Variovorax paradoxus: one gene and its partner. The protein of the gene in region 1 interacts with the protein of each later gene in a pairwise test. Links are inferred from orthologs where the notes say so. Each region holds a gene or a part of one and is shown on either strand. Other genes may lie near its edges.

Evidence for each region.
Region 2: the proteins of secD (region 1) and pheT interact in binary tests that used the Escherichia coli proteins (3 or more experiments, as listed by UniProt). The link is inferred for Variovorax paradoxus from one-to-one orthologs.

The regions. Positions count from the first base shown.
Region 1 is NZ_CP102931.1:7,143,051-7,150,976, reverse strand. Bases 2,940-5,825 are described here. They hold secD (protein translocase subunit SecD), read right to left. Parts: upstream 5,382-5,825; coding sequence 3,498-5,381; downstream 2,940-3,497. Other genes in these bases: yajC (preprotein translocase subunit YajC), read right to left, coding at 5,471-5,803; secF (protein translocase subunit SecF), read right to left, coding at 2,940-3,479. Also shown: NWF24_RS33455 (DUF1631 domain-containing protein), read right to left, coding at 1-2,368; more of secF, read right to left, coding at 2,526-2,939; NWF24_RS33435 (indolepyruvate ferredoxin oxidoreductase family protein), read right to left, coding at 6,095-7,926. UniProt on the Escherichia coli protein: Part of the Sec protein translocase complex. Interacts with the SecYEG preprotein conducting channel. SecDF uses the proton motive force (PMF) to complete protein translocation after the ATP-dependent function of SecA.
Region 2 is NZ_CP102931.1:4,307,602-4,310,693, forward strand. It holds pheT (phenylalanine--tRNA ligase subunit beta), read right to left. Parts: upstream 2,722-3,092; coding sequence 280-2,721; downstream 1-279. Other genes in the region: NWF24_RS20330 (integration host factor subunit alpha), read right to left, coding at 1-274; pheS (phenylalanine--tRNA ligase subunit alpha), read right to left, coding at 2,760-3,092.

The sequences.
Region 1 (7,926 bases):
CCAGCGCCTCGCGCGTGGCGCGCACCGTGAGCGTTTCTTCTTCGGCCGGCACCAGCAGACCCGCCTGCAGGTAGGTTGCAAGCCGGCCGGCTTGAATGAGGAAGCTGCGCCCGTCCGACGTTGCGAACAGATGCAGCTGCTTGCGCTCGCTGCGCCAGACGAACTGCACCTGGCTCACGCGATCGTTGTGATCGAGCATGAACCAGTTGCCCACCTGCAGCTCGTGCGCCCAAGCGACCATGTCCTCGGGCACCTTGGTGCCGGCAGCGTCCGGAATGACTTCGATCGATGCCGCATCCACGCCCAGCAGCAGTTCGATGCTGTGGGCATCGAGCGGCAGGTCGGCGGTGCCGCCCACGTCGCTCACGAAGTCTTCCAGGTGCGCCAGCCGCTCGGCCATCGCTTCGATCTTGGCCTGCGGAATGGCTTCGGTCTTCGACAGGAAGGCGTCGGACAGCGTGGCGCCGATGGTCTTGATGTGGGCTTCCTGCGGCTCGTCGACGATGCCCAGCAGCGCCATGCCCTGGCGCAGGCGCTGCAGCAGCTGCGGCAGGTCCTGGATGACGCGGGCGCGGTCGGTGCGGTTGGGCTTGGCGCTCGCGGCCCACACCAGCTCGGAGGCCACGCGCTTGAGCATGACGGTCTGCTCGCCCTGCGCGCCGTAGCGCAGCGCGGCAATGGCCAGCACCTCGGCCCAGATCTTGAAGAGAAACTCGCGGATCTCGTCGCGCACCGGCATGTCGTTGAGCATCTTGCGCAACTCGATGGTGTACTGGATCGCCATTGTTTCCTTCTGCTCGACCTGCTGTGCCACGCTCATCACGCGCTGCGTGGTGTCGCTCTGCGTCAGGTAGCGGTTGAGGAAGGCGACGAACTCGTCGAACACCAGCTTGAACACGCGCTGGCCGGTTTCGGGGTATTGCTCGATCACCTGCACCACGCGGCGGATCTCGCCCTCCAGCGCGCTGCCAGTGATGGCGGCCGCGTCGAAGCCCATGACGCACGAGCCCATGCGGTCGATCAGCATGCGCGCGGGGTGCTGCAGGGTTCCGAAGAACTCGGGCTCGGCAATGGCCACGCGCAGCACCGGCATCTGCAGGCGCGCGAACCAGACGCGCGCCGAGAACGGAATGCGCTCCTCGGCCAGGATGGCCTGGAACATCAGCGCCACGATCTCGACCGTGGCCTTGTCAGCCGTGGTGGGCGCGCGCTTCTTGAGCTCGGTGCTGCGCCGGCGCAGGTCGACTGCCGTCTGCTGGATCAGCGTGGCCTGTTCGGCCGCGCCGTCCATGTACTGCGTAGCCGCCATCCGGTAGGCGACCTCGGCGTCGGCGATGGCGCCGGCGAAGGTCCGGGAGAACACGCGGGGCGCCGCAATGCCGCCGCCCTGGCCCGGTTGGCCGCTACCACCCGTGGCGCGCCCTTCCGCGCCTGCAGTCTGGAACTGCCCGGCGGAACCGCCCGCCTCGCCACCGATACGTGCGGTCACGAAGCGCTTGAGGCTCAGCAGAGCGGTCTGCGCACGCTGCCGCGCGATCGAAAGCGGCGAGCCGCCGGTGGTCGACGCGGGCGCCGCAGCCACGGTCGACGGCACGGACGCCTGCTGCCCTCCGAATCCATAACCAGGCCGCTGCGCGCTGTGGGGTCCGCCGGAGGACATGCCGCTGTCCACAGGCGCGGCGCCCGATCCGCCGCCGCTGCCACCGCCGCCCCCCGCACTGCCAGTGCGACGGACGAAGCTCTTGAGGTCGATCTCCTGCATCACGCCGTTGGCGATCAGATAGGCATTGGCACTCTCGTAGGCCTTGACGACCACCTCGACCAGACCCTGCTGCACTGTGTCCTGCACGCGGGTCCAGAGCCCCCGGCTCAGGCCGACCGCCAGCCATTGCTCGACCAGCAGCTTGGCGAGCGTCTCGGGCTTGAGCACGTCCTTGGAATCGAGTTCGGTGGTGCCTTCGAGGTGCTGGATGCGCAGGCGCAGGTCGCTGAGTTCGAAGCTGGCTTTGTCGTGAATCAGCTGCGCGAGGCGCGAGGAGAGGATGTTGCTTTCCACCACTTCGTCGCCGATCAGCTCGAGCCGCAGCGCCGAAGGCAGGGTCGACGGACTGCCGGAGCCGGCGCCCAGCGCCTTGCGCCAGCCGGTCTGCGCGAGCGTCACCCACTGCGTGGCCTGTCCCTGGAATGCGACGAAGTCGTCGCGGTTTTCCTGCATGGCGCGGGCTGTGCCGGCCTCGGAGGACAGCGATGTCAGCCGGTCCCGGATCGCGCGGGCCAGCGGCGCAATGGCGCCTTCCGTGGCCAATACGAAACGCTCACGCGTCTCGCGTGCGAGCTGCAGGGAAGAGGCGGACCGCGCAATGCTCATTGAAAAGTCGGAAAGGCCTGGGTAATCGATTCATCGGCAACAACCGCGAGCTTGCATCGGGAAGCGCTACCGCACAAGTGTGGAGAGTGCCCGGCGTTGCCTGCAAACCGCGGTGGCAGCGCTGCCGCCACCGCTTTGTTGAACCCCGAAGTATCCGTCAGACCACGGCGCCGGCGTTCGGGTCGTCTTCGGACTCGCCATCGCGCTTGGCCGGGCCGCCCTTGATCAGGTCTTCGCGCTTCACGCCGAGCCACATGGCGATTGCCGCCGCCACGAAGGCCGACGAGTAGATGCCGAAGCAGATGCCGATGGTCAGGGCCAGCGCAAAGTAATGCAGGGTCGGGCCGCCGAAGAAGAACATCGACAGCACCACCAGCTGGGTGGAGCCGTGGGTGATGATGGTCCGGCTGATGGTCGAGGTGATCGCGTTGTCGATGATCTCGGTGGTCGACATCTTCCGGTAGCGGCGGAAGTTCTCGCGGATCCGGTCGAAGATCACGACCGACTCGTTCACCGAGTACCCCAGCACCGCCAGCACCGCCGCCAGCACCGCCAGCGAGAACTCCCACTGGAAGAAGGCGAAGAAGCCCAGGATGATCACCACGTCGTGCAGGTTGGCCAGCACGGTAGCCAGCGCAAACTTCCATTCGAAGCGAAACGCCAGGTAGATCATGATGCCGACGACCACCATGGCCAGGGCCTTCAGGCCGTTGGTGGTGAGCTCGTCGCCGACCTGCGGGCCGACGAATTCGTTGCTGCGCAGCTCCACCGTCGGCTCGGCCGCCTTCAGCGCGGTCATCACCTCGGCGCTCTGCTGGGCGGAAGTTGCGCCCTTCTTCACGGGCAGGCGGATCTGCACCGACTTGCCGAAGCTCTGCACCTGCACTTCGGTGTAGCCCAGCGTGCCGACGATTTCGCGGACCTTGCCGACGTCGGCCGACTGCGTGTAGGCGACTTCCATCACCGTGCCGCCGGTGAACTCCACCGACAGGTGCAGCCCGCGGTGGAGCAGGAAGAACACCGCCAGCGCGAAGGTGACGAAGGAAACGATGTTCAGCACCAACGCGTGGCGCATGAACGGGATGGTCTTGTGGATGCGGAAGAATTCCATGACTGTCTCTTCTGCCTCTTACTTCGTTTCGGCCACGGCAGCGCCGTCGGTCTTGGGGCGCCAGACCGTGCCGATGGACACTGTCTTGAGCTTCTTCTTCTGGCCGTACCAGAAGTTCACGAGGCCGCGCGAGAAGAACACCGCCGAGAACATCGAGGTGACGATGCCGATGCAGTGCACCACCGCGAAGCCGCGCACCGGTCCCGAACCGAAGGCCAGCAACGCGATGCCCGCGATCAGCGTGGTCACGTTGGAGTCGAGGATGGTGCCCCAGGCGCGTTCGTAGCCTGCATGGATGGCCGCCTGCGGCGACGCCCCGTTGCGTAGCTCTTCGCGCACGCGCTCGTTGATCAGCACGTTGGAGTCGATGGCCACGCCGATGGCAAGCGCCATGGCCGCGATGCCCGGCAGCGTGAGCGTGGCCTGCAGGATCGAGAGAATGGCCACCAGCAGCATCAGGTTGACGGCCAGCGCGATCGACGAGAACAGGCCGAACAGCGCGTAGTAGATGCACATGAACACCATGATCGCGGCGAAGCCGTACATCACGCTGTCGAAGCCCTTCTTGATGTTCTCCGCGCCCTGCGTCGGGCCAATGGTGCGTTCCTGGATGATTTCCATCGGCGCGGCCAGCGAGCCGGCGCGCAGCAGCAGCGCGAGGTCGTTGGCTTCGGCCACGGTCATCGAGCCCGACACCTGGAAGCGATTGCCCAGCTCGCCGTTGATCGACGGGGCCGTGAGCACTTCGCCCTTGCCCTTCTCGAAGATCAGCATGGCCATGCGCTTCTTGTAGTTCTCGCGGCTGACGTCACGCATGATGGTGCCGCCCTTGGAGTCCATGGTCAGGTCGACCTTGGGCTGGTTGCTCTGCTGGTCGAAGCCGGGCTGCGCGTCGGTGAGGTTTTCGCCGGTGACCAGCACCTGCTTCTTCACGATCACCGGACGGCCCGAGCGGTCGAGAAATTTCTCGGAACCGAAGGGCACCGGGCCGCCGTTCAGTTCGGCTGAGCGGCCTTCGGCGCTTTCGTCCACCAGGCGCATTTCGAGCGTGGCGGTGCGGCCGATGATCCGCTTGGCCTGGGCCGGGTCCTGCATGCCGGGCAGTTGCACGACGATGCGGTCGATGCCCTGCTGCTGGATCACCGGCTCGGCCACGCCGAGTTCGTTGATCCGGTTGTGCAGCGTGGTCACGTTCTGCTTGAGCGCGGCGTCCTGGATGCGGCGGGCAGCTTCGGGCTTGATGCTGGCCACGATGCGCCATTCGGAGCCCTGCTGGCTCTCGACCGTGGTGAGGTCGGGCATCTGGTCCTGGATCAGGCGCCGGGCGGTTTCCACGCTGTCGGCGTCGCGCAGCGTGATCTCGACGGTCTGGCCGTTGCGGTTCACGGCGCTGCCGCGCACCTTCTTTTCGCGCAGGCCCATGCGGATGTCGCCGGCGAAGGACTCGGCCTTCTTGTCGAGCACGCCGCGCATGTCGACCTGCAACAGGAAGTCGACGCCGCCGCGCAGGTCGAGGCCCAGGTACATCGGGAAGGCGTGCAGCGCGGTCAGCCACGAGGGCGAGCGCGACACCAGGTTCAGCGCCACCACGTAAGAGGGGTCGTCCGCATCGGGCACCAGCGCCTGCTGCAGCGTGTCACGTGCCTTGATCTGGTCGTCGGTGGTGGCAAAGCGCGCACGCACCGCGGTGGGTTCGAGGCTCAGCAGATCGGGCGTGAGGCCCGCTGTCTTGAGCAACCCTTCGACCTTGGCCTGGGTAGCCGCATCGATCTTGACGGTGGACTTGGCCGCCGACACCTGCACTGCAGGCGCCTCACCGAAGAAATTGGGCAGGGCGTAGACGAGTCCCACGAGCAACACGATCACGATGATCGCGTACTTCCAGACCGGGTAACGGTTCATGAGAGGGCGCTTTTTACAAGCTTTTCAGAAATGGAACACGGCGTGAAATGGGGCCCTGCGCCGCAAAGCGCAAGGCTCGGCTCACGCTTTTATTTGACGGCGCCCTTGGGCAGGACCTGCACGACGGCGCTGCGCTGGATCTTGATCTCGATGCCGTTGGCGATCTCGAGGCCGAGGTACTGGTCACCCAGCGAGGTGATCTTGCCGAGCACGCCACCGGCGGTGGCGACTTCGTCGCCCTTGGCCAGGGCTTCGATCATGGCGCGGGCTTCCTTCTGGCGCTTCATCTGGGGCCGGATCATGACGAAATACAGCACCACGAACATCAGCACCAGGGGCAGCATGCTGCCGAGGGAAGACAACATGTCACCGCCGCCGGCTGCAGCGGGCGCGGTCTGGGCGAAAGCAGAGGAAATGAACAAGAGAGTCTCCAGCAGAGGGAAGAGAAAACGAGAGGAGCGCGGACCGGGGTCCGTCATTCCGCCTCTTCGCGGCTTCGCGGCCACAAGGGAAACGGGCCGCAAATCAAAGCTTCGCGGGGCTTGGCCGCGCACAGCACCGGGCATTGTATTCGGGGCGGATGACCGCTCCGGGCGCTTATCCGGCGCGGTGGGGAGGGCTTTCCTGCTATTCGGGTTGATCGTGTTTTGCTACGTTTTCAATAGCAAAGGGCGCCCATGGGCGCCCTTTGCATGATCAACCGGCCCTGAAAATCAGGCCGCCACGCGCTGCGCCTGCGGATTGCGCCACTTGGCCATCAACTCGCTCCAGCGGGTGCGGGCGGCCGCCAGGTTGCGATCCTTCACATGGCCGTAGCCGCGGACCTGCTCGGGCAGGCTGGCGATCTCCAGCGCCAGCGCGTGGTTGTCGGCGCGCAGGGCGCCGATCACCTCCTCGATGCTGGCGCGGTATTCGCCGATCAGTGCGCGCTCGGTCTTGCGCTCTTCGGTGCGGCCGAAGATGTCGAGCGCCGTGCCGCGCAGGCCCTTGAGCTTCGCGAGGAACCTGAAGCCGGTGAGCATCCAGGGGCCGAACTTCTGCTTCTGCAGCTGCCCCTTGGAGTTCTTCTTCGCGATGATCGGCGGAGCCAGGTGGTAGTTGAGCTTGTAGTCACCTTCGAACATGCCCTCGACGCGATCGAGGAAAGTGCGGTCGGTGTGCAGGCGGGCGACTTCGTACTCGTCCTTGTATGCCATCAGCTTGAACAGGTAGCGCGCGACCGCCTCGGTCAGCGCCGTGCTCTTGCCTGTGGCCGATTCGGCCTGCTGCACCTTGCCTACGAACTGCCGGTATTCGTCGGCATAGGCCGCGTTCTGGTAACCGGTCAGAAACTCCACGCGGCGCGCCACGAGGCTCTCGACCGACTCGCGCTTCTTGAACTCGATGACCTGGCCCGGGCGCACGCGCTTCTGCAGTTCTTCCGGGCGCACAGCCGCCTGGCGGCCCCACTCGAACGCCGTCTTGTTGTTCTCGACGGCCACGGCGTTCAGCTCGATGGCGCGCATCAGCGACTCGTGCTCCAGCGGGATCCAGCCCTTCTGCCAGGCGTAGCCCAGGATCATCGGGTTGACGTAGATGGTGTCGCCCATCAGCGTGGTCGCGGCGGCGTCGGCGTCGAAGGTGCCCATGCCGTCGATGCCCACGGCGCGCGCGATCTCGGCTGCGCAGGCGTCTTCGGGGTTCTGCCAGTTGGCGTTGCGCACGAAGGCGGCCGTCGGTGCGCTGTGGCTGTTGAGCGCCACGTGCGTGCGCCCTTCGCGCATGCGCGCCATGGTTTCGGCATTCACCGTGACCAGCGGGTCGCAGGCCAGGATCAGGTCGGCCGCTGCGGTGCCCACGCGCGTGGTGCGAATGTCGTCCTGCGTATCGCCGATGAGCACGTGGCTCCAGGTGGCGCCGCCCTTTTGCGCAAGGCCGGCCGCGTCCTGCGTGACGATGCCCTTGGCCTCGATGTGCGCGGCCATGCCCAGCAGCTGGCCGATGGTGATCACGCCGGTGCCGCCGACGCCCGCCACCACCACGCCCCAGACCTTGCCGCCGACCAGCGACGGAATCGCGGGCTCGGGCAGCAGGCCGAACTCGGCCGGCGTGGCCGCCTTGTTCTTGCTCTTCTTCTTGAGCTGGCCGCCTTCGACCGTCACGAAGCTCGGGCAGAAGCCCTTCAGGCAGCTCATGTCCTTGTTGCAGCTGCTCTGGTTGATGGTGCGCTTGCGGCCGAATTCGGTTTCCAGCGGCTCCACGCTCAGGCAGTTGCTCTGCACGCTGCAGTCGCCGCAGCCTTCGCAGACCAGCTCATTGATGACCACGCGCTTGGCCGGATCGACGGCCGTGCCCCGCTTGCGGCGGCGGCGCTTCTCGGTGGCGCAGGTCTGGTCGTAGATGATGGCCGTGGTGCCGGGGATCTTGCGGAACTCGCGCTGAACGTCGTCGAGCAGGTCGCGATGCTTCACCGCCACGTGGTCGCCGGGGATGTTCACGCCCTCGTACTTCTCGGGCTCGTCGGTGACGATCACGACCTTCTTGGCGCCCTCCGCATGCAGGCTCT
Region 2 (3,092 bases), 2.8 Mb from region 1 along the record:
CCACGCGGCGCTCGCCGATCGGAATGGCCTCGCCGGTGCGCGGGTTGCGGCCCGGCCGCGGCGCCTTCACGCGGATCTGGAAGTTGCCGAAGCCTGAGATCTTCACGTCCGTGCCTTCGACGAGACTGCTGGCCACGAGCTCGAAGAACGCCTCGACCATGTCCTTGGACTCGCGCTTGTTCAGGCCGATCTGCTCGAACAGCAGGTCGGCCAGATGCGCCTTGGTGAGCGCAGGCGTTTCGAGAGCCTCGAGCGTGAATTCGGCAGCGTTCATTCTCATCATCCCCTCAAGCGGCCGCCGAGCTTGGCGTCCAGTTGTTCGACGATTGCACGGACCGCGGGCTCGACCTGCTCGTCCGTCAGGGTGGCGTTGTCGCTCTGGAAACTGAGGCGAACCGCCATGCTCTTCTCGCCTTGCGCCAAGGCGCCCGGCGCAGCCACGGCACCATCGCGCAGCGGCTGCGGGCGATAGATGTCGAACAGCGTTACGTCGCGCAGCAGTCCCTGCGCAACCGTCGTCGAGCGAATGGCCTGCACCAGTGCATCGTGCGTAACGGCTTCGGCCACGACCACGGCAAGGTCGCGCTCCACAGCCTGGTGCTTAGGCACCGGCTGTGCGACCGGCACGGGGCGCGCCGTAACGGCATCGAGGTCGAGTTCGAACAACACGGGCGCCTGTGCGAAGTCCCACTTCTGGCGCCAGCGCGGATGCAGTTCGCCGACGAAGCCGATGGCCTTGCCGCCAACCAGCACGCGCGCCGAACGGCCCGGGTGCAGGGCCGGATGCTCGGCCACTTCGAAGCTGGGCACCAGCGGCGCGAGCAGTGCTTCGACGTCGCCCTTGACGTCGTAGAAGTCGACGCGCTGCGGCTTGCCGTCCCAGCGCGACTCGTTGGCGTCGCCCCAGGCGAGGCCCGCCACGCGCATCGGCTGGTTCACGCCGCGCACGGTGCTGTCGGTGGTGGCAACGCTGTCGTCGCGCATGAACACGCGGCCCACTTCGAACACGCGCACACGAGGCGCCTTGCGGTCGAGGTTGAACTTGAGCACCTGCAGCAGCGAGCCCAGCAGCGACGAGCGCATCACGCTCATCTGGCTGGCGATGGGGTTCAGCAGCTTGATCGGGTTCGCATTGCCTGCGAGGTCCTGCTCCCAATGCGCTTCGACGAAACTGAAGTTGATCGTTTCCTGATAGCCCAGCCCCGCGACGCTGCGGCGCACCGCAAAGCGGCTGCGCTGCGCCTCGGGCCGCACGCGGGCGGTGATGGGAGCGAGCGGCGCGGTGGTCGGCAGGTTGTTGAAGCCGATCAGACGCGCGACTTCCTCGATCAGGTCTTCTTCGATCAGCAGGTCGAAGCGGTGCGGCGGCGGGGTCACAGTCAACGTGCCCTCGCCTTCAGTGATCGTGAAGCCGAGACGGTTCAGCGCGTCGGCGCATTGCGCCTGCGTCAGCGGCATGCCGATCACGCGCGCCGCACGCTCGACGCGCAGCGTGACGGGTACGGCCTCGGGCACGCTCAGCGTCTGGTCGTCCATCCTGCCGGCCTCGCCGCCGCAGATCTCGACGATCAGTTGCGTGATGCGCTCGATGATTTGCACAGTGCGGCTCGGATCGACGCCACGCTCGTAGCGGTGGCCCGCATCGGTCGAGAAGTTGAAGCGACGCGAACGCCCTTGCACAGCCTCGGGCCACCAGAACGCGGCCTCGACATAGATGTTGCGCGTGTCGTCGGACACCGAGGTGGCGTCGCCTCCCATGATGCCGGCGAGCGATTCGACTTCGTGGTCGTCGGCGATCACGCCGACCTTCTCGTCGACGGTGATGGTCGTGCCGTTGAGCAGCTTGAGCTGTTCGCCCGCCTTGCCCCAGCGCACCGTGAGGCCGCCGTGGATCTTGTCGAGGTCGAAGATGTGGCTGGGCTGGCCGTATTCGAACATCACGTAGTTCGAGATGTCGACCAGCGGCGTCACACTGCGTTGGCCGCAGCGCGCAAGGCGCTCGACCATCCATGCCGGCGTCGCGACCTTGGTGTTGACGCCGCGCACGATGCGACCCGAGAAGCGGCCGCAGAGTTCGGGGGCTTCGACCTTGACGGGCAGCACGTCGGCGAAAGACGTCGCCACCGGCGCGATGGCAGGAGTCTTGAGCGGCGCGTCGGTGAGCGCGGCGAGTTCACGCGCCACGCCGTAGACGCTGAGGCCGTGCGCCAGGTTGGGAGTGAGCTTGAGCGTGAGCAGCGCGTCGTCGAGCTTGAGCACGTCGCGTACGTCGGCGCCGATGGGCGCATTGGCATCGAGCTCGAGCAGGCCGCCGTGGTCTTCGTTCAGGCCCAGTTCGCGCGCCGAGCACAGCATGCCCTGGCTCTCGACGCCGCGCAGCTTGCCGAGCTTGATGAGGAAGGGCTTGCCGTCTTCACCCGGCGGCAGTTCGGCGCCGACGAGTGCGCACGGCACCTTGATGCCGACACGCGCATTGGGTGCGCCGCACACGATATTGAGCAAGGCGCCCTGCCCCGCGTCGACCTGGCACACGCGCAGGCGATCGGCATTCGGGTGCTGCTCGGCTTCCTTGATTTCGCCGACCACGATGCGCGTGAAAGGCGGCGCCACCGGTCGGCGCTCTTCGACCTCGAAGCCACCCATGGTGAGCGTTTCGGCCAGTGCGGCGCTGTCGAGGGGCGGGTTGCAGAACTCGCGCAGCCAGGATTCCGGGAATTGCATCTCTTCGATCTCGATCTGGTTTTTCTATGGAGGGGTGCTTACTGGAACTGCGAGAGAAAACGCAGGTCGCCGTCGAAGAAGAGGCGCAGGTCGTTCACGCCGTAGCGCAGCATCGTGAGCCGGTCGGGGCCCATGCCGAAGGCGAAGCCGATGTAGCGTTCGGGGTCGAGCCCCATGTTGCGCACCACGTTCGGATGCACCTGGCCCGAGCCCGACACCTCGAGCCAGCGGCCGGCCAGCGGCCCGCTCGCGAACTGGATGTCGATCTCGGCGCTCGGTTCGGTGAACGGGAAGAAGCTCGGGCGGAAGCGCAGCACGAGGTCATCGCGCTCGAAGAAGGTGCGGCAGAAGTCGGTGAAGACGACCTTCAG